3 regions of the Kitasatospora sp. NBC_01287 genome follow, and region 3 is predicted to be linked to each of the others. Evidence: predicted binding sites of a transcription regulator. Region 3 holds the regulator's gene; each other region holds the start of a gene.

Region 1 (7,176 bases), 2.0 Mb from region 3:
ACCCACTCCTTCAAGGACCGGGTGGTGGCCTGCGCCATCGAGGCCGCCCGCGCCTTCGACTTCACCACCCTCTCCTGCTCATCCACCGGCAACCTGGCCGGCGCGGTGGGCGCGGCCGCGGCCCGCGCCGGGTTCAAGTCCTGCGTCTTCATCCCGCACGACCTGGAGCGGGGCAAGGTCGTGATGGCCGGTGTCTACGGCGGCGAACTGGTCGGCATCGAGGGCAACTACGACGATGTGAACCGCTTCTGCTCCGAGCTGATCGGCGACCCGGCCGGTGAGGGCTGGGGCTTCGTCAACGTCAACCTGCGCCCGTACTACGGCGAGGGCTCCAAGACCCTGGCCTACGAGATCTGCGAGCAGCTCGGCTGGCGGCTGCCGGAGCAGCTGGTGATCCCGATCGCCTCGGGCTCCCAGCTCACCAAGATCGACAAGGGGCTGCAGGAGCTGATCAAGCTGGGCCTGGTCGAGGACCGGCCCTACAAGATCTTCGGGGCCCAGGCGGCCGGCTGCTCGCCGGTCTCGGCGGCCTTCAAGGCCGGCCGTGACGTGATCCGCCCGGTCAAGCCGGACACCATCGCCAAGTCGCTGGCGATCGGCAACCCGGCCGACGGCCCGTACGTGCTGGACATCGCCCGGCGTACCGGCGGCGCGGTCGAGGACGTCACCGACGCCGAGGTGGTGGACGCGATCAGGCTGCTGGCCAGGACCGAGGGGATCTTCGCCGAGACGGCGGGCGGGGTGACCATCGGCGTGCTCAGGAAGCTGGTCGAGAACGGCCTGCTGGACCCGGCCAAGGAGACCGTCGCGATCAACACCGGGGACGGCCTGAAGACGCTGGACGCGGTGGCCGACGCCGGCCTGACCGCCACCATCCGGCCGACCCTGGAGTCCTTCCGGGCCGCCGGCCTGGCCTCCTGACCACCAGTCAGCCCGCCAGCCAGTCAGCCAGTCAGCACGCCAGCACGCCAGCACGCCGGCCTGCCCGGCCGCCCGGCCTTCCGTCACCGCGAGGAGCAACCCCCATGAGCGCCAACGTCCGCATCCCGACCATCCTGCGCACCTACACCGACGGCCGGGCCGAGGTGAGCGCCGAGGGCGCCACCCTGCAGGAGGTCATCGCCGACCTGGAGAAGAACCACCCCGGCATCGGCCAGCGGATCCTGGACGAGAGCGGCAAGCTGCGCCGTTTCGTCAACGTCTACGTGAACGACGACGACGTGCGGTTCGCCGAGGGCCTGGCCACCGGGGTCGAGGACGGCGCCGGGGTCTCGATCATCCCGGCGGTGGCGGGCGGCTGCTGACGACCGGTCAGCGCCCGTCGCGCGGGTCAGCGGGGCGTCGTGCCCGGTGCCGGACATCCGGCGCTCGGCGTGGCGCCCCGCGCCGTGTCCGTGGCGGCCATCCGCAGGGCATAGGCTGTTCCCGGCTCCCGGGGACGGCCCCGGCGCTGGAGTACCGCTCGCGCTGTCCGGCTCCTGAGACGCCATCTGCCGAGGTATCGCCTGAATCATGTCGGCGACTCGTCAGAATTCTTTGGACTATTCGTGAGTTTCGTCCGCTATGTCCGGACCGAAATGGCGAGCTCTGTCGCATTCCTCCCTTGCTATCCCTTGGCGCCCCGGTCGAATTGGCGTCCAGTGGGCCTGTTGCACAGGGCGCCGATGCGGATACATTCAGCCGCGGTCGATGCATTCACCTGCTCCGTCGGCGCCAACTGGCTTCCGGGGGTGGGGCGGTGCGGCACGCAGGGGCGCGCCCAGGGGGGTTTCCTCGGGCATCTCTGCCAGACCCGTGCCCGTGACCTGCGGGTGCGTGAAGGGCCAGCACAGCACTAGGGGAGTTCGGAATGGCTCAGGGCACCGTCAAGTGGTTCAACGCGGAGAAGGGCTACGGCTTCATCGCGGTCGACGGTGGTGCGGACGTGTTCGTCCACTACAGCGCGATCCAGATGGACGGCTACCGCACCCTTGAAGAGGGCCAGCGGGTCGAGTTCGAGATCTCCCAGGGGCAGAAGGGCCCGCAGGCGGACATGGTCCGCGCGGCGGTCTGACCTTTCCGAACCTCGGAGCCTCGGCTCTCACCGAGCTGGTGGTTCAGCGGCAGGCCCGTATCCCGTCCCCGACCTCGGGGCGGGCTGCGGGCCTGCCGTTCGTTCGAGCCCGGTTGCGGTCGGCTCGTCGAAGGAGCTTGCACTCGCCATGCCGGAGTGCTAATCATTGGCGTTAGCACTCACAGCTTGAGAGTGACAACGGACCGGGTCGGTGAGGCCCCCGGGAGCGGTAGGGGACAGGCCCCCCGCACACCAGGGCCGTCCGTCGCGGGCGCCACCGGTCCGAGCAGTCGACGTGTCCTGGAGGACCACTTCCGATGGCCAAGATCATCGCGTTTGACGAGGAAGCTCGCCGCGGCCTTGAGCGCGGCATGAACCAGCTTGCCGACGCCGTCAAGGTGACGCTGGGCCCCAAGGGCCGCAACGTCGTCCTTGAGAAGAAGTGGGGCGCCCCCACGATCACCAACGACGGTGTCTCCATCGCCAAGGAGATCGAGCTCGAGGACCCCTACGAGAAGATCGGCGCGGAGCTCGTCAAGGAGGTCGCCAAGAAGACGGACGACGTCGCTGGCGACGGCACCACCACCGCGACCGTGCTGGCCCAGGCCCTGGTGCGCGAGGGTCTGCGCAACGTGGCCGCCGGCGCCAACCCGATGGCCCTGAAGCGCGGCATCGAGAAGGCCGTCGCGGCCGTCTCGGACCAGCTGCTGGCCCAGGCCAAGGACGTGGAGACCAAGGAGCAGATCGCCTCCACCGCCTCCATCTCGGCCGCCGACACCCAGATCGGCGAGCTCATCGCCGAGGCCATGGACAAGGTCGGCAAGGAAGGCGTCATCACCGTCGAGGAGAGCAACACCTTCGGCCTCGAGCTCGAGCTCACCGAGGGCATGCGCTTCGACAAGGGCTACATCTCCGCCTACTTCGCCACCGACCTGGAGCGGATGGAGGCCTCCTTCGAGGACCCCTACATCCTGATCGCCAACTCCAAGATCGGCTCGGTCAAGGACCTGCTCCCGCTGCTGGAGAAGGTCATGCAGGGCGGCAAGCCGCTCGTCATCATCGCCGAGGACGTCGAGGGCGAGGCCCTGTCGACCCTGGTCGTGAACAAGATCCGCGGCACCTTCAAGTCCGTCGCCGTCAAGGCCCCGGGCTTCGGTGACCGCCGCAAGGCCATGCTCGGCGACATCGCCATCCTCACCGGTGGCACCGTGATCTCCGAGGAGGTCGGCCTCAAGCTGGAGAACGCCGGTCTCGAGCTGCTGGGCACCGCCCGCAAGGTGGTCATCACCAAGGACGAGACCACCATCGTCGACGGTGGCGGCGACAGCGAGCAGGTCGCGGGCCGGGTCAACCAGATCCGCGCCGAGATCGAGAACAGCGACTCGGACTACGACCGCGAGAAGCTCCAGGAGCGCCTCGCGAAGCTGGCCGGCGGCGTGGCCGTCATCAAGGCCGGCGCGGCGACCGAGGTCGAGCTCAAGGAGCGCAAGCACCGCATCGAGGACGCCGTTCGCAACGCGAAGGCGGCCGTCGAGGAGGGCATCGTCGCCGGTGGTGGCGTTGCGCTGCTGCAGGCCGGTGTCGCGTTCGACAAGCTGGAGCTCGAGGGCGACGAGGCCACTGGCGCCAACATCGTCAAGGTCGCGCTGGAGGCCCCGATCAAGCAGATCGCGGTCAACGCCGGCCTTGAGGGTGGCGTCGTGGTGGAGAAGGTGCGCAACCTTCCCTACGGCCACGGCCTGAACGCCGCGACCAACGAGTACGTCGACCTGATCGCCGCGGGCATCATCGACCCGGCGAAGGTCACCCGCTCCGCGCTGCAGAACGCCGCCTCCATCGCGGCGCTCTTCCTCACCACCGAGGCCGTCATCGCCGACAAGCCCGAGAAGGCCGGCGCCCCGGCCGGTGGCGGCATGCCGGGCGGTGACATGGACTTCTGATCCTGACTTCAGGATCGGTTGACCTGTGACAGGGGCGGCTCCTTCGGGGGCCGCCCCTGTCCGTTGTGGCCTGTCGTGCGACCCGTCGTGCGACCTGCTGTGTGTCGTGAGTGGTGAAGGAGATCGAACGCGTGGCCGATATCGAGGCCGCCCTGCACCGTGCCAGGGCGCTGATCCTTGCCGACCTCTCCGCCCGGGACGTGGCCGACGCCGCGGTGGTCTCCCTGGTGGAGGACGCCGTGACGCACCGGCGGTGGTGGCTGGAGCAGTGGCCGGACGGGACCGGGTTCGTGCTCGGGCTGGTCGCCCAGGACGTCCAGGACGCGCTGCTGGAGGGCTGGGGCCGGTGGCCGCTCTGCCAGGCCTGCGCGCAGGACGGGGACCCGCACGCGCTCAGCGTGGAACCCGAGTTGGGGCCCGATCCGCACTGGGTGTGCGGCAAGGAGGGCGTCGCGGTGGCGCCCGTCGGTTCGCTATGAGGTCAGTGTGCTGAGCTCCGCCGCCAGGTTGGCGCGGGCCTGCCCGTCGTAGCGGGTGTGCCCCTCGGGGGTGCGGTAGAGCGCGGGCAGTTCGAGCAACTGCCGCAGGATGGCCGCGCGTCCGTCGCGGAAGGCCTCCTCGGGGACGAAGGCGTACTCCTCGCGCACCGCCGCGGTGTACGCCGCGTAGGCCTCGGCGGGGCGGCCCAGCACCGCGAGGTCGGCGTCGCAGAGCACCTCGCCGTCCCGGTCGCCGGGCCGCGGGTGGTGGTCGGCGGTCAGCCGGACCAGCCGCACCACCCGCTCGATGAGCGCGGCCGCCAGCCCCGCCTCGCCCAGCGCGCGGATCGCCAGCTGGGCGCTGCGCTCCTCGTTCTCGGAGCGGTCCGGCTGGTACACGGCGTCATGGAACCAGGCCGCCAGCCGCACGGCGTCCGGGTCCTCGGCGTACTCGGCGAGGGCGTCCACCTCGTCCAGCACCGCCAGCAGGTGGTCTGTGGTGTGGTAGCGGCGCTGCGGCTCGGCCCAGCGCGCGAGCAGGGCGCGCCCGTACGGCGCCGGGTCGGTGGTGGCCCCGCAGCGCTCCAGCAGGGCGCTCCAGCGCTCCAGCAGGACGTCGGTGGCGGGGTGCGGTTCGGTCGGCATGACGGTCATTCTGCTCCCGAGCCCTGTCAGGGGTCGAGGTATGGACAGATATGCCGATGATCGATATATGTAGACACATGACAGGACGGGCTATGCAGGAGCCGACGCTGCTCCTGCTCACCGCGCTGGCCGATGCCCCACGGCACGGCTACGCGCTCATCCAGGAGATCGCCACGATCTCCGGCGGCCGGGTCGCGATGCGCACCGGCACCCTCTACACGGCGCTGGACCGGCTGCTGGACCAGGGATTGATCAGGGTCGAGAGCGATCAGGTGGTGGACGGACGGGCCCGGCGCACCTACGCGCTGAGCGACGTCGGGCGCACCGTGCTCGCCGAGGAGGCCGAGCGGCTGCGGGTGGTGGCCGCCGAGGCCGAGCGCCGACTCGCCGTCGTGCGGCCGATAGCCAGAGGGGTCTGGGCATGAGTGAGGGTCAGGGAACCATCGGAGCGGTGGGGTTGCGGCTGGCGCTGCGGTGCTACCCGAGGCGCTACCGGGTCGAGCGCGGGGCGGAGATCGCGGAGGTCTTCGCCGACACGACCGAGGCGGCCGGCCGCTTCGCGCGGGCCAGGGAGTTGTACGGCGTCGCCGCGTACGGGATCCGGCTGCGGCTCGGGCTGACCTCCAGCCGGCCCGCCGGGCGGCTGTTCGGCACGGCGGCGCCGCTGGTCGTCGGCACCTGGGCGGGGGTGACCCTGCTCTGGCTGCTGATCGTGGACGAGTCGTCGCCCGGCGCGCCGCTCGGCCTCTTCTCGGTGCTCTGGTACGCGCAGTCCGCGCTTTCCCTGCCGGTGCTGGTCGCCGCGCTGCTCGACCGCTGGACGGTGGTGCGCTTCGGCGCGCTGCTCGCGGTGGCGGCGGCGGTCCTGGTGGATGTGAGGTGGCTCCACTACACCCTGCCCAGCGATGGTGAATTGTCCTCCTACGTGCAGTGGGCGCTCGAAAGGCTGGCGCCACTGGTCTGGCCGCTGCTGCTGCTCGCGGCGCCCCGCGACCGCCTCGACCTCGGCCTCCACGCGGGCCGGGTCGGTCGGGCCTCTCGGCGCTGGGCGGTCCTGGCCCTGACGCTGGGGGTCGGGATCGTCGCGATCGGGGGATCCCTGGCCCCGCTGATCCGCAACCCGCTGACCTCGTGGGCCGAGTTGGGTGGTGCGCTCGCGCTCGTCCTGGTGACGGTGGCCGTGCTGCGGCGCGGCGCGCTGAGCCTCGCGGTGCTGGTGCCGGCCGGGCTCTCGCTGCTGGCGCCGATCAACGGGGCCCTGCTGGGCGGCCGCACGCCGAACGGGGAGCTGACGATGCTGCCGCTGGCACTCGCGGCGCTGGTGGAGCTGCGGCGGCGGTCCGCTCGGGCGGGTGCGGGGGTGCCGCTCGGCTGAGCGGTCGGCCGGCCCCGGGGCCGGGCCCGCCCGCTGGTCGAGGCGGTCGGGCCCGGCCTTTGGCGGGCCGGGGGCTCGCCGCGGGGTCGGGTGGTGTGGCAGTCTACTGATATGTCTAGACCAATATTCGAAGTCATCGCGCTGACCGCCCAGGATGCCAAGGCCGCGCAGTCCGGTGGTGCCGACCGCCTCGAACTGGTCACCGACATGGCCGCCGACGGCCTCACTCCCGCCGTCGCCGACTTCGCCGCGATCCGGGCCGCCGTGGACCTGCCGCTGCGGGTGATGCTGCGGCTCCAGGACGGGTTCGCGGCGGGCGACCTGGACGTGTTGCGGGACCGCGCGGCCGCGCTGCGGGCCGAAGGCGCCGAGGAGTTCGTCCTCGGGTTCCTGGACGCGGCCGGCGAGGTGGACCTGCCCGCCGTGCTGGCCGTCGCCGAGGCGGTGGCGGGCTGCCGCTGGACCTTCCACCGGGCGATCGACCACAGCGCCGACCGCTCGGCGCTGCGCGCGGCCCTGGCGGACCTGCCCGGCCTGGACACCTTCCTCACCTCGGGCGCCGCCGCCGGGGTGGCGGCCGGGCGCGAGGTGCTGACCGGGGAGCTGGCCAAGGCCGGGGAGCCGGGCTACCGGCCGCGGATCCTGATCGGCGGCGGCCTGCGCGCCGAGCACCTGCCGGAGCTG
Region 2 (7,176 bases), 2.2 Mb from region 3:
GGCGCGGCGGCTGAGCGCGGCGGCGGGATTCGCGGACCCGGCCGCGGTGCGCAGGCTCGCGCTGCTCGCGGAGGGGCTGGCGGCCCTGGGCGAGCACGGTGCGGCCGCGCAGGCGCTGCACCAGGGCGGTGAGTTGGCGTCGCGCTGGGCCGGTGCGCCGCAGGCCCCGGCGCTGGCCGTGCTGGACCGGTCCGCCGGACTGGCGCAGGCGGGAGTGGGGAACGGGCGTGAGGCGGTGGAGCTGCTGCGGCGGTCGGCGGAGCGGCAGCGCGCGCTGGGGCTGCCACTGGACCTGGCCCGGACGCTGGTGGCGCTCGGCTCGGTCGAGCGGCGCCTGCGCCACCGCCCGGGCGCGCGGGCCGCGTTGCTGGAGGCCCGGGACCTCTGCGCGGACCACGGGGCCCGCCCGCTGCTGGCCCGGGTGGCGCGGGAGCTGGAGCGGTTGGACCAGGCGGTGGCCCTGCCGGGCTCGGACGGCGGCCTGCTGACGGCCAGTGAGCAGCGGATGGCGGGCCTGGCGGCCGACGGCGCGAGCAACCGCGAGGTGGCCGCCGCCCTCTTCGTGAGCGTGAAGACCGTGGAGGGGACGCTCTCCCGGGTCTACCGGAAGCTCGGTGTCCGCTCCCGCGCCGGACTCGCCCGAGCCCTCGCCACCGGCGGCTGACCGCTCGCCTGCCGCACCTCGCCCAGCGGTGCCGAGTCCCTTCCCTGGCGCACCCAGCCCCGTCATGTCCTGCCGCCCCGCCCCGCCCCGCTGCACGAGGCCGCACGAGGCCGCGCGCCACCGCACGACGCGGAGCGACATCCCACGCCGCCCCAGGACGCCTCGCGACACCCCGGGACACGATCGCGACACACAACCAGCAGGGGATACCCCTCTTTTGACAGTGAATCGACAAACCTAGCGTTGGAGCCATCCACTCCCCAGCCCTGGGCGCCGGGCGCGGCCGAACCTCGGCAGCCGGCGTCCGCGGCCGATCGCTCCCGTCCCAGGAGGACCTTCCGTGAAGTCCCGTATCAGGCCTGTCATCGGACTGCTCGCCGCCCCGCTGCCGATCATCGCGCTGGCCGCCACACCCGCGTTCGCCGCCCAGCCCGCCGCCCAGACCCCCGCCGCCCTGCGCGGGGACGTCGTGGCGGCCGTGAGCCACTCCATCCGGACCGGCGACGTCGCGGCCGACCAGCGGATATCCGTGGCGGTCAGCCTCACGCAGCGGGACACCGCGGGGCTGGACACCTTCCTCAACCGGGTCACCGACCCGAGCTCGCCGGACTACCAGCACTACCTGACGGTGGACCAGTTCGCCCAGCGCTACGGCGCCACCCAGGACACCGTCGCCAAGGTCTCCGCCTACCTGGCGGGCCAGGGGCTGCAGGTCGGCCAGGTGACCGCCAACCGGCTCACCATCGAGGCCAGCGGCACGGCCGCCCAGGTGCAGAAGGCCTTCGGGACCAGCCTGGCCAACTACCGGGACAACCAGGACGGGCGGACCTACTTCGCCAACACCGGCGCCCCGCAGCTGCCCGCCGACATCGCCTCCGTGGTGACCGATGTCTCCGGCCTGAACAGCTACGCGAAGTTCACCCACGACAGCGTCAAGAACACCTCCCCGGCCGCCTCCTCCAAGGCGCCGACGGGCCTGTCCCCGACCACCGCGCGGTCCGCCTACAACCTCACCTCCGCGATCAGCGCCGGTTACACCGGTAGCGGTGCGACGGTCGGCCTGCTGGAGTTCTCGGGCTTCAAGCAGAGCGACATCACCGCCTACGACAAGCAGTTCAGCCTCAAGCCCAGCACCCCGACCGTGGTCGCCGCCGGCGGCGGCACCACCGACCTGTCCGGCCAGGACGAGGTCGACCTGGACATCGAGGTCGTCCAGGCCCTGGCTCCCGGCGCGACGGTCAAGGTCTACGAGGCGCCGAACAGCGACGCGGGCGAGACCGCGATCTACGCCAAGCTCGTCAGCGACAACGTCCCGGTGATCTCGATCAGCTGGGGCACCGACGAGGCCGACGAGACCGCGAGCAACCGGGTGGCCGTCGACGCCGACCTCCAGGAGGCCGCCGCGCAGGGCCAGTCGGTGTACGCCGCCTCCGGTGACAGCGGCTCGGACGACGCCGGCAACGGCGGCACCTCGGTCGACTTCCCGGCGGCCGACCCGTACGTCACCGGCGCCGGCGGCACCACGCTGACCACCGGCTCGGGCGGTGCCTGGAGCAAGGAGACCGCCTGGTCCGGCAGCGGCGGCGGCGTCTCCTCGTACTTCAACACCCCGAGCTACCAGACGCCGGTCAACACCGGCACCTTCCGCACCGTCCCGGACGTCGCGGCGGTCGCCGACCCCTCCACCGGCTGGGCGATCTACACCGGCGGCTCCTGGAACGAGTACGGCGGCACCAGCGCGGCGGCGCCGAACTGGGCGGCCTTCACCGCGGTCTACAACAGCGAGGCCAAGGCCAAGGGCGCGGCCTCCTTCGGCTTCGCGAACAGCCGGATCTACACCCTGGCGACCTCCAGCTCCTACTCCTCGGCCTTCCACGACGCGAAGACCGGCAGCAACGGGGCCTACAAGGCCGGCACCGGCTACGACAAGGTGACGGGCTGGGGCTCCTACAACGGCGCCAACTTCCTGAAGGCCGAGCTCGGCTGAGAGTGAACCGAGCACGCACACCCGCAGCTGCCGGGTGGGCGCCAGGGGCCGGGCCGACGCCCGGCCCCTGGCGCCGTTCTACGCTGGACGGGAACGGACCACAGCGGAGGCAGCACGATGGCAGCACAGGACGAGCGCGACGAGCGCGACGAGCAGGGCGAGCAGGACGGCCGGAGCGAGCCGGGCCAGGAAGGCCGGCAGCCCGAGTCGGCGGCGGTCGGGCAGGAGCCGGGCCGGACGGCCCCGGCGCAGGCCGCCAAGCTCGTCTTCACCGACCCGCTGAGCCGGCAGACCGCGGACGACACCGACGCCGGCTGGGGCGAGTCCCAGGCCTCGCGCGGCCTGGACTGGTACCTGAGCCAGCGGCCCCCGCACCACGGCTAGCGGCGGGCGGGGACCGTCGGCCCGAACGGATCACTGGATCGGACTATCCGGGGGACGGGAACGGGGACGGCAAACGCAGAGACGGGGACGGGGACGGGGACAGTGAACGTAGGGGCGGGACAGAGAGCGGGGGACGGGGATCAGCGCTGGCGGACGAGCGCGTCCCGGATCTCGGTCAGCAGAGCGACCTCCTGGGCCTCGGCCTCGGCGGCCAGCTCGGCGACGGTCTTGCGGTGGGCCATGTACCGTGCGGCCGGCAGCACGATGAAGAAGTAGACCACCGCGGCCGTGATCAGGAACTGCAGGGCCGCGCTGAGCACGGATCCCCAGAGCAGCTGGATGCCGGAGGTCACCTCGCCGCTGGCGTTGACCACGCACGGGCCCTTGATGCAGGAGCTGTAGGAGTCGAGGTCCTTGGCGCCGAAGGCACCGACCAGCGGGTTGATGATGCCCTTGACGAATGCGTTGATGATGTTCGTGAACGCCGCGCCGATGACGACGGCGATCGCGAGATCGATGACATTGCCACGTAGCAGGAATTCCTTGAAGCCTTTCACGTCCCGTGAACGACAGGGACCTTGATCGGTAACGGGTGAATTGTCCGGCATTCGGGTGATATCGGCAGGGCGCTGCTCGCCGCTCCGTCGGCGCCGCCGCCGAGGCCGCCCTCAGCGCCCCGACGGGCAGCGCGCCACGGCCGGGGTGGGCGGTGACTGCGGGGTGGCCGGCACGACCGGTGCGGGCGGGCCGGGGCGCAGGGGGCAGGCGGTGATCGCCGCGGCGGCTGCCAGCAGGCCGGTGGCCAGCACGCCCGGTCGATGCCGCACAGCCTGCTGGAGCCGGTGCCGCCCGCTGCCGCCCCGCCGGATCGGACGGAACTCCGGGACCGCCCGCCGGGGCGGCAGCGGCGCCGCGCGGCGCGGCGGCGGATGCTGGGCGCGGTGGCGGCCACGGTGGCGGGCGCCGCCGATGAGCGGTCCGGGGGCGTCGGGCGCGGGTGTGGTCGTAGGGGCGGGAGCAGGCGCGGGCGCGGGCGTGGTCATGGGATCCACCTCTGGTTCGTGGGCCGACGGGCTGGCCGGACCAGCATCCGAGAAGAGCGCAAATGTGGATAACTTTTGCCCGTCCCGAGCGTCCCGACCGCCCGGAGCGCCCGCACCCACCGCCCACCGCCCACTCAGCGGCTCCACGCACGCCACTGCCCCCTGCCGGCGCCGATCGGGCGCCGCCAGGGGGCAGTGGTCGAAAGTCAGTGCGCCGGTCGAGCCGGCGCCCGGGTCAGCTCGCCGACGTCGAGGAGGACGAGGAGGAGCCGCTCGAACCCGAGGTGGAGCTCGACGCCGAGGAGGAGCCGCCCGACGAGCCGCCCGACGCCCCGGAGGACGAGGACGAGGCGGACGACGCGCCGGCCGAAGCGCCCGAGCCCGCGGCACCCGAGGTGGACGAGCCGGAACCGGCGCCCACGGAGCTGCTGGAGGAGGTGCGGCTGTCCGTCCGGTAGAAACCGGAGCCCTTGAACACCACGCCCACCGCCGAGAAGACCTTGCGCAGGCGCCCCTGGCAGTTCGGGCACACGGTCAGTGCCTCGTCGGTGAACTTCTGCACCGCCTCAAGGCCGTTGCCGCACTCGGTGCACTGGTACTGGTACGTGGGCACTTGTCTTCCTCCTGGCACTCTCGCCTGATGAGTGCTAACGACGGTCAATGATGCGGCATTCCGCTTGATCAGTCCAGCGCCGACCCGGGACGGCGGGTACCGCGTCGCCTCAGCGCTCGGACACCCCGACGAGCGAGGCCACCGCGCCGCCACTCCTGGCAACGGTACGGCCCCGGGTGCCGGGGGCCAGCAGAAGCCGCCGCAACGTGACCAGCGCCACCAGGCCGAGCCCCGCCCCGACCAGCGGCACCAGGAACCCGGTCCACGGCCCGTCGGCGTCGATCAGCTGCCCGGCGACGGTCGAGCCGACCGCCAGCCCGAGGCCGATCGCGCCGGTCAGCCAGGTGAACGCCTCGGTCTTGGCGCCGTCCGCGACCAGCGTCTCGACCAGCGTGTAGCCGGTGATCAGGGTCGGTGCGATGGCCAGGCCGCAGACCAGGCCGGCCACCGCCAGCGTGGTCAGGTTCGGCATCGCCCAGAGCGTCGAGCAGCCGAGCACCAGCAGGGCGTAGCTGCCGAGCATCCGCTGCTGGGCCGAGCGCCGCCAGGCGACGAGCCCGTACAGCACGCCCGCCAGCATCGAGCCGCCGGCGAAGATCCCGTAGACGATGCCGCTCAGCTCGCCCTGCCCGGCGGCCTCGGCGGTGGCGGTGACCGAGATCTGCATGCCGCCGAAGACGCTCCCGACGCCGAGGAAGGCGCCGGCCAGCAGGCGGACGCCCGGCGAGGCGAGCGCCGAGGCCCGTCGGGCGCCGGGCTCGGGCAGGTGACGGGCCGGCGCGGTGCGCCGCTGGGCGGCGAAGGCCAGCCCGCCGAAGAGGGTCAGCGCGGCCTCGACGACCAGCGCCGCCGCCGGGGCGACGGTGGTGGCGATCGTGCCGGCCAGCACCGGGCCGATGACGAAGGTGAACTCGTCGGTGACCGATTCGAAGGCGAAGGCGGTGTTGAGGTGGGCCGGCCGGTCGGCGACCTTGGCCACCCAGCGGGCCCGGACCATCGCGCCGATCTGCGGCACGGTGGCGCCGGCCGGCGTGGCGGCGAGGAAGAGCGTCCAGACCGGCGCGTGCCCCAGTGCCAGCGCGATCAGCGCGCCCACCGAGACGGCGTGCACCAGGACGCTGGGGACCAGCACGGCGGCCTGGCCGAAGCGGTCGGCCAGCCGGCCGGTCTGCGGCCCGACCAGGGCCTGGGCCACCGCGGCCACCGCGGCGACGGTGCCGGCGATGCCGTAGGAGCCGTTGGTGTCGCGGATCAGCAGCACGATGCCCAGGCTGAGCATGGCGTAGGGCAGGCGGGCGGCGAGGGCGGGGGCCAGGAAGGTCCACGCGCCGGGGGTGCGCAGCAGGGCGCCGTACCCGACCCGGGCGGGTGCCGCGGCCGGCTCCGCGACGCGGTCCTCCGCTCGCACGTCGAGCTGCTCGGTCCGTACTGCTCCGGGGTTGTCGACCGTTCGGCGGGCCGTCACGGTCGGTCCTTCCTGCTGCCTGGTAGCGCGGCCGGGGACGGGAAAGCCCCGACGGCGCCGAGAGTCGTCCTCTCGCGCGTCGACCGGGGTTGATACCGGGTCCGGCTGGCCGGTCGTGGAAGCGGGGGCCAGGAACTGCTCGCGGACCGCGGCCGCCGAGCGGTCGCGCCAACTCTGCTTCAGGCAGATGTTGCGGGTGTCTGTTGGATACCTCTGTGTCGGGTGCGCAGGGTGATGCGCTCCCCGCACCATCCTACGGGTCCGGTCACTTCATTGTCTACGCGCATAGAAACTCCCCCGGGAGCCCGACCCGGCCCACCTCGCCCCGGTCCACCTCGCCCCGGTCAGCTCCCCGCCAGCCACCCCGCGAGCTTGCCGCCCCGGTCCACCGCGCGCAGCCGCCGCTCGGTCGCCTCCTCGGCCGCCTCGGTGGTCACCACCAGCAGCTCGTCCAGCTCCCGCAGCACCGTGGCCCGGTCCGGCACGAAGCTGCTGCCCTCACGCACCACCAGGGTCACCGCGGCACCCCGCGGCAGCCGCAGCTCGCTCACCTCGACGCCAGACATCCGCGAGCCGCGCGCCAGCGAGACCGACAGCAGGTGGCCGTGCAGGCGCTCCAGCGGCGCCGACTCGATCCCCAGGTCCTGGCCGATCGCGCCCTCGGATATCCGCAGCCGCTTGGCCAGCCAGGGCAGCGTGGGGCCCTGCAGCAGGGTGAAGACGACCACCAGGACGAAGACGATGTTGAAGACGTCCTGGGCGTGCGGCACCCGGGCCACCAGCGGGATGGTGGCCAGCACGATGGGCACCGCGCCGCGCAGCCCGGCCCAGCTGAGCAGCGCCTGCTCCCGCCAGGGCAGCCTGAACGGGGTGAGGGTCAGCACCACCGAGAGCGGCCGGGCGACCAGCACCAGCACCAGGCCGATCACCAGCGCCGGGAGCACCGCCGAGCCCATCGTGGCGGGCGTGCAGAGCAGCCCGAGCAGCACGAACATGCCGATCTGGCCGATCCAGGCCAGT
Region 3 (7,176 bases):
TGATCCACCCGGCGGCGGGCAGCGGGTAGGCGCGGCGGCCGGTGCGCGGGCCGGCCGGGCGCACGTCGAGCCGCCGGGGCTCGGCCTCGCCGTCCAGCCGGTCCAGCAGCCACAGGTCGCCGCCGCTGTGCCAGACCACCCGGGTGCCGTCGGTGCTCGCGTTGCGGGCGTAGAACGGCGCGCCGAGGTCGGTGTGGCGGCGCAGGTCCGAACCGTCGGGGCGGCTGGAGTAGAGCTGCCCGCTGCCCTCGTGGTCACTCAGGAACGCGATCCGCTCCCCCACCCAGAGCGGCGACTCGACGTTGCCGTCCATCCCCTCGTGCACCCTGGCGAACTCGCCGCCCTCGGTGCCCAGCCAGAGCCGGCCGGCGGTGCCGCCCCGGTACCGCTTCCAGCGGGCCGGCTCCATGCTGACCACGGAGAGCAGCAGCACCCGGTCGCCGCCGCCCGGCTGCTCGAACGCCAGGTCGCCGATCGGCCCGTACGGCAACCGGCTCGGCTGCCCGCCGTCCAACGGGACCGCGAACGACCAGGTGTGACGGGACGTCGACTGCCCCGCGCTGGTGATCGCCACCGGCTCGCCCCGCGGGGTCCAGCCGCGCAGCCGACTGCGGCCGGTGTGGCCCCAGTGGGTGAGCCGGCTGGCGTCGCCGCCGTCGACCGGGGCGACGTAGACCTCCGCCGAGCCGTCCCGGGTGGAGGTCCAGGCGATCAGGCGGCCGTCCGGGGAGAAGCGGGGATGGGAGACCGGGGAGCGGTCGGCGGTCAGCCGCCAGGCCCGGCCGCCGTCCAGCGGGCCGAGCCAGATGTCGTCCTCGGCGACGAAGGTGACCAGGTCGCCGTGCAGGTGCGGGTGGCGCAGGTAAGCGCTCGCTGAGGTGCTCTCGGGTTCCATCACCGCGCCAGGTTATGCAGGGCGGGGCGACCGGGACCAGCGGTTCCGAGGAGACGACGGAGACGGCGGTGGCCGCGGAGGCAGCGGCGGAGGCAGCCCGGCGCGTCAGGACCAGCGGCCGGTGCGGCCGAGCAGCAGCGCGCCCGCCGCCACGCCCGCCGTGGAGGTGCGCAGCACCGAGGAGCCGAGCCGGTAGGGCTTGGCACCGGCCTCGGCGAAGGCGGCGAGCTCCTCGGGGCTCACCCCGCCCTCCGGGCCGACGATCAGCACCAGGTCACCGCTGTCCGGCAGCTCGGCGGTCGCCAGCGGCTCGGCGCCCTCCTCGTGCAGCACCGCGGCGAAGGCGGCGCCGGCCAGCAGCGGGGCGAGCTGACGCGTCGTCATCGGCTCGCGCACCTCGGGGAAGCGCAGGCGGCGCGACTGCTTGCCCGCCTCGCGCGCGGTGGCCCGCCACTTGGCCAGCGCCTTGGCACCGCGCTCGCCCTTCCACTGGGTGACGCAGCGGGAGGCCGGCCAGGGGACCACCACGTCGACGCCCACCTCGGTCATGGTCTCGACCGCCAGCTCGCCGCGGTCGCCCTTGGGCAGCGCCTGGACCACGACGATCCGCGGGCTCGGCTCGGCCACGGCGGCGAGCCCGGTGAGCGTGACCTCCAGCGCGTCCTTGCCGTGCACGGCGGTGACGGTGCCGTGGCCGCCCAGGCCCAGCCCGTCGGTCAGGGTGACCGCCTCGCCGACCTCCAGCCGCTTCACGGCGGCGGCGTGCCGGCCCTCGGGCCCGTCCAGGCGGACCGGGGTGCCGGGCACGGCGCCGGCCAGCCGGGCGGTCTCGACGACGAAGACGGGTGCGGTCATGGCGCGCTCTTCTCACAACGGGTCAGGCGGGCGGCGGGGCTGGCCGGCGGGCGGGCGGCGGGGTGGGCCCGAAAACGGGACGGGGCGGCCCGGGAACGGGCCGGGGTGGGCCGGTAGCCCGGCCCACCCCGATCGCGATGGTGCTGGTGACCGCTCAGCGGCCGTTGAAAGCGTCCTTCAGGCGGGAGAACAGCCCCTGCTGCCCCGGCGCGAAGTGCCCCGAGGGCCGCTCCTCGCCGCGCAGCACCGCCAGGCGGCGCAGCAGGTCCTCCATCTCGGGGTCGAGCTTGGTGGGCGTCTGCACCTCGACATGCACTATCAGGTCGCCCCGGCCGCCCCCGCGCAGGTGGGTGACGCCCCGTCCGTGCAGCGGGATCGACTGGCCGGACTGGGTGCCCGGCCGGATGTCGACCTCCTCCAGGCCGTCCAGGGTCTGCAGCGGCACCTGGGTGCCGAGCGAGGCGGCCGTCATCGGGATGGTGACCGTGCAGTGCAGGTCGTCCCCGCGGCGCTGGAAGGTCGGGTGGCTGGTCTCGGCGATCTCCACGTAGAGGTCGCCGGCCGGGCCGCCGCCGGGGCCGACCTCGCCCTCGCCGGCCAGCTGGATCCGGGTGCCGTTGTCGACACCGGCGGGGATCTTGACCGTGAGGGTGCGCCGGGCCCGAACCCGGCCGTCGCCCGCGCACTCGGGGCACGGGGTCGGGACCACGGTGCCGAAGCCCTGGCACTGCGGGCACGGGCGCGAGGTCATGACCTGGCCCAGGAAGGACCGGGTGACCTGGGAGACCTCGCCCTTGCCGCGACACATGTCGCAGGTCTGCGCCGAGGTGCCCGGGGCCGCACCCTCACCGCTGCAGGTGGTACAGGTGACGGCGGTGTCGACCTGGAGTTCCTTGGTGGTGCCGAAAGTGGCCTCCTCCAGGGTGATCTCCAGGCGGATCATCGCGTCCTGGCCGCGCCGGGTGCGCGAGCGCGGGCCGCGCTGCCCGGAGGCCGCGCCGAAGAAGGCGTCCATGATGTCGGAGAAGCCGAAGCCCGCCGCACCCGCGCCGAATCCGCCCGCGCCACCGCCGTTGGGCGACAAGGGATCGCCGCCGAGGTCGTAGACCTGCCGCTTCTGCGGGTCCGAGAGCACCTCGTAAGCGGCGTTGATCTCCTTGAACCGCTCCTGCGTCTTGGGGTCCGGGTTGACGTCCGGGTGCAGTTCACGGGCAAGGCGCCGGAACGCCTTCTTGATCTCGTCCTGCCCCGCGTCCCGTCGGACGCCGAGTACCGCGTAGTAGTCCGTGGCCACCAAATGCTCCGCTTGTTCCGCCTGTAGAAGGTCCTGCTGCGACTGGTCTGTCTACTACATGTAGTAGGGGTGCTCTATGACTCGGCCAGGATCTGCCCCACGTACCGGGCAACCGCCCGGACCGCCCCCATCGTGCCGGGGTAGTCCATCCGAGTGGGACCGATCACTCCGAGTTTGGCCACACTCTCCTCGCCCGAACCGTAACCGACCGAGACGACCGAGGTGGAATTGAGGCCCTCGTACTCGTTCTCCCGACCGATCCGCACCATCATGCCGCTGTCCGCGGTCTCGCCGAGCAGGCGCAGCAGCACCACCTGCTCCTCCAGGGCCTCCAGGACCGGCTGGATGGTGAGCGGGAAGTCGTGGCCGAAACGGGTCAGGTTGGCCGTGCCGGCCAGCATGATCCGCTCCTCGTTCTGCTCGACCAGCGACTCGAAGAGGGTGGAGAGGACGGTGGAGACGATCGGCCGCTCGGCGGGCTCGAAGGCCGCCGGCAGGTCGTCGACCAGGGCCGGGACGTCGGGGAAGCGCTGGCCGCCGGCTCTGGCGTTCAGCCGGGCGCGCAGGTCGGCCAGGGTGCTCTCGTGGACCGGGGCCGGGCAGTCGAACACCCGCTGCTCGACCCGGCCGGTGTCGGTGATCAGCACCAGCATCACCTTGGCCGGAGCGAGCGCGACCAGCTCGACGTGGCGCACGGTCGAGCGGGAGAGCGAGGGGTACTGGACCACGGCGACCTGGCGGGTCAGCTGGGCGAGCAGCCGCACGGTGCGGGCCACCACGTCGTCCAGGTCGACGGCGCCGTCCAGGAAGTGCCGGATCGCCCGGCGCTCGGGGGCGCTCATCGGCTTGACCTCGGCCAGCCGGTCGACGAAGAGCCGGTAGCCCTTGTCGGTCGGGATCCGGCCGGCGCTGGTGTGCGGCTGCTGGATGTAGCCGTCCTCCTCCAGGGTGGCCATGTCGTTGCGCACGGTGGCCGGGGAGACGCCGAGGTTGTGCCGCTCGACCAGGGCCTTGGAGCCCACCGGCTCCTCGGTGCCCACGTAGTCCTGGACGATGGCACGCAGTACGGCGAGCTTGCGCTCGTCGAGCTGGCGGATCTCCAGCCTGCTGACCTCGGCACTCTTGACGGCGCGGGCGGCGGGCGCGGGCCTGCCGGCCGGCGCGGACTTGGCGGCTGCCGACCGGGCCGGACGCGCGGCGGGCGCGGGCCTGCCGGCCGGCGCGTCGCCGGCCGAGTCGCGGCCGGTGGGACGCGGGTCGGAATCGGGTTCGTCGAACATGGCACGCACCTCCCTCTTCGCGCGTTGTCCAGGTACTGGGTCGGGCACTACGGGTACTGGGTCAGAATTGGCCTGGCACTCTGCACAGTGGAGTGCCAAAACCGTACCTGCCAGTGTAGGGCCCGGGTCCGACGGCAGGAACGCCCTGGCCGTGGATGCCGCGCGGATCACTCCGCGAGGCTCCCCGGCCGACCGGCCGCGACGCGCGTCACGCGACCGCGCCGGACCAGGGTGGTGCCCGCCGCCGGGCGAAGTGGCAGCATCGATAGCAACTGGGACCGAGGCGGTACGACCGCCCCGGTCTGGAGACCTGATGGACACAAGGAGCAGCCATGTCGGCGTCCGGCCCCCACACCCGCTTCGCGCCCGACCGTGGACTGTCCACGCGGATGGTCACCACGATGTTCCTGATCGGGCTGCTGTACGTCGGCTTCACGGGTGTGCTGATCGTCCTGCTGAAGGGCGCCTGGCCGCTGATCGTGCTGCTGATGGGCGGGCTCTTCGTCGCGCAGTTCTGGTTCAGCGACAAGATCACCGAGCGGGCGATGGGCGCCCACGCGGTCACCCCGGAGCAGTATCCGCAGCTGCACGGCACCATTGACCGGCTCTGCGCGCTGGCCGACATGCCCAAGCCGCGCGTCGCGGTCGCCGACAACGACATGCCCAACGCCTTCGCCACCGGCCGCAACCCGCAGAACGCGGTGGTCTGCGTGACCACCGGCCTGCTGCGCCGGCTGGAGCCGGAGGAGCTGGAAGGCGTGCTGGCGCACGAGCTCTCGCACGTCGCGCACCGGGACGTCGCGGTGATGACCATCGCCGGCTTCCTCGGCGTGCTGGCCGGTGCGATCACCCGGATCGCGCTCTACAGCGGCATGATGGGCGGCGGCAACCGGAACAACAACAACAATGACAACGCCGCGTTCGTGATGATCGCCGTCACGCTGGTCAGCGTGGTGGTCTACGCGCTCAGCTTCCTGCTCACCCGGGTGCTGTCCCGCTACCGCGAGCTGGCCGCCGACCGCGCCGCCGCCCAGCTCACCGGCCGGCCCAGCGCGCTCGCCTCGGCGCTGACCAAGGTGACCGGGCAGATCGCCGCGATCCCGACCCAGGACCTGCGCCAGTCGCAGGCCTACAACGCGTTCTACTTCGCCCCCGCGCTGAGCGCCCGCGAGACGGCCACGCAGCTGCTGTCCACCCACCCCAGCCTGGAGCAGCGTCTGGAGCAGCTGGGCAAGATCTCCGCCGAGCTGGGACGCTGACCCCCAACAGCTGCTACTGACGCTGCCACTGAAAGGGAACGACCCGTGGGATTCCTGGACGCGCTGCTCGGCCGCAGCAAGCCGGTCAAGCCGGACCTCGACCAGCTCTTCGGCGTGCCGTCGGCCGCCCTCACCCTGGAGGCCGCCGCCGGCTTCACGCCCACCGGGCTCGGCTCGGTCTGCTTCGCGGCGGTCGAGGGCGGCGCGTTCGGCGAGGTGGAACGGCAGGTGCGGGCCCTGCTGGACGCCGACACCGCGGGCGGCGGGACCCCGGTGGAGGCCAGCCGCGACGAGTACGGCTACTCCTGGCTGCTCGCCCGGCACACCCCCGAGGAGCTGCCGGACCTGGTCAACGACCTGCACGCGGTCAACAGCGAGCTGGAGGCCAACGGCTTCGGCCCGCAGTTGCTCTGCTCGCTGGTCGGCTTCCGCAACGAGGCGGGGCAGTCGCTGGCGCTGGTCTACCTCTACAAGCGCGGCTCCTTCTACCCCTTCGCCCCGATGCCCGGCGGCGGCGAGAAGCGCAACAGCCCGCTGGAGCTGCAGGTGAAGGCGATGCTAGGCAACGACCTGCGGTTGGAGGCGGACCTCAGCCGCTGGTTCCCGGTCTGGGGCGCGCCCGGGCTGTGAGGCCGGCCCCCGCTTGAGCCCGGACCTGTGAGCCCGGACCTGTGAGCTGGTGAGCTGGTGAGCCGACGGCCCGTTGCACCCTGACGGGCCGTCGGCTTTTCCTATAGTTCCTCCCATGCGCAGCACTCAGTACAGCTCCGACCTCACCCCGCCCTGGAAGCGCCAGCAGCCCGCCCCGGAGGTGCCCGCCGAACGGGACCTCGTGGTCGAGGAGGCCGCCAGCGGCTTCTGCGGCGCGGTGGTGCGCTGCGAGAAGACCGCCGAGGGCCCGACCGTGACCCTGGAGGACCGGTTCGGCAAGCACCGGGTCTTCCCGCTGGTCCCGCGCGGCTTCCTGCTGGAGGGCAAGGTGGTCACCCTGGTACGGCCGAGCGGCCCGGCACCGGCCCGGGGCCCCGGGCGGACCGCCTCCGGCTCGATCGCGGTGCCCGGTACCCGGGCCAGGGTCGCCCGGGAATCGCGGATCTACGTCGAGGGCCGGCACGACGCGGAGCTGGTCGAGCGGGTCTGGGGCGACGACCTGCGGATCGAGGGCGTGGTGGTCGAGTACCTGGAGGGTGTCGACGACCTGCCGGCGATCGTGGCCGAGTTCGCCCCCGCGGGCGGACGGCGGCTCGGCGTCCTGGTGGACCACCTGCTCCCGGGGACCAAGGAGCACCGGATCGCCTCGGCGGTCACCGGGGACGCCGTGCTGGTGGTGGGGCATCCCTTCATCGACATCTGGCAGGCCGTCAAGCCGGAGAGCGTGGGCATCGCGGCTTGGCCCGGGGTGCCGCGCGGGGAGGTCTGGAAGGAGGGCATCTGCCGCCGCCTGGGGTGGCCGGTGGACACTCCGGCCGCCTGGAAGCGGATCCTGGCCTCGGTGAACTCGTACAAGGACCTGGAGCCCGAACTTCTCCGGAGCGTCGAGCAACTCATCGATTTCACCACGGAGTAGCGTGCTGATCACCCCACGCGCGTGGG

What was found. Region 3 encodes HrcA, which represses chaperone genes, less so after heat shock. Its sites were predicted from a motif close to TTNGCACTCNGNNNNNCNGAGTGCNAA; they were not measured.
Region 1: a site for HrcA is predicted at 2,190-2,216, ahead of groL (chaperonin GroEL). Genes of this name have one in related genera too.
Region 2: a site for HrcA is predicted at 4,703-4,729, ahead of OG455_RS16855 (FmdB family zinc ribbon protein). Genes of this name have one in related genera too.

Annotation. Positions count from the first base shown of each region.
Region 1 is NZ_JAPEPB010000001.1:4,202,468-4,209,643, reverse strand. Features, by position in the region: gene thrC (threonine synthase) at 1-921, shown strand, start outside; gene OG455_RS17810 (ubiquitin-like small modifier protein 1) at 1,026-1,304, shown strand; gene OG455_RS17805 (cold-shock protein) at 1,850-2,053, shown strand; gene groL (chaperonin GroEL) at 2,371-3,993, shown strand; gene OG455_RS17795 (hypothetical protein) at 4,125-4,472, shown strand; gene OG455_RS17790 (HD domain-containing protein) at 4,467-5,117, opposite strand; gene OG455_RS17785 (PadR family transcriptional regulator) at 5,210-5,542, shown strand; gene OG455_RS17780 (hypothetical protein) at 5,539-6,492, shown strand; gene OG455_RS17775 (copper homeostasis protein CutC) at 6,604-7,176, shown strand, end outside.
Region 2 is NZ_JAPEPB010000001.1:3,997,646-4,004,821, reverse strand. Features, by position in the region: gene OG455_RS16880 (AAA family ATPase) at 1-664, shown strand, start outside; gene OG455_RS16875 (protease pro-enzyme activation domain-containing protein) at 1,005-2,651, shown strand; gene OG455_RS16870 (hypothetical protein) at 2,769-3,035, shown strand; gene mscL (large conductance mechanosensitive channel protein MscL) at 3,176-3,643, opposite strand; gene OG455_RS16860 (hypothetical protein) at 3,704-4,078, opposite strand; gene OG455_RS16855 (FmdB family zinc ribbon protein) at 4,314-4,691, opposite strand; gene OG455_RS16850 (MFS transporter) at 4,801-6,099, opposite strand; gene OG455_RS16845 (potassium/proton antiporter) at 6,501-7,176, opposite strand, start outside.
Region 3 is NZ_JAPEPB010000001.1:6,165,142-6,172,317, reverse strand. Features, by position in the region: gene OG455_RS26695 (S41 family peptidase) at 1-895, opposite strand, end outside; gene OG455_RS26690 (16S rRNA (uracil(1498)-N(3))-methyltransferase) at 1,001-1,750, opposite strand; gene dnaJ (molecular chaperone DnaJ) at 1,905-3,044, opposite strand; gene hrcA (heat-inducible transcriptional repressor HrcA) at 3,119-4,141, opposite strand; gene htpX (zinc metalloprotease HtpX) at 4,657-5,583, shown strand; gene OG455_RS26670 (hypothetical protein) at 5,629-6,213, shown strand; gene OG455_RS26665 (DUF3097 domain-containing protein) at 6,329-7,150, shown strand.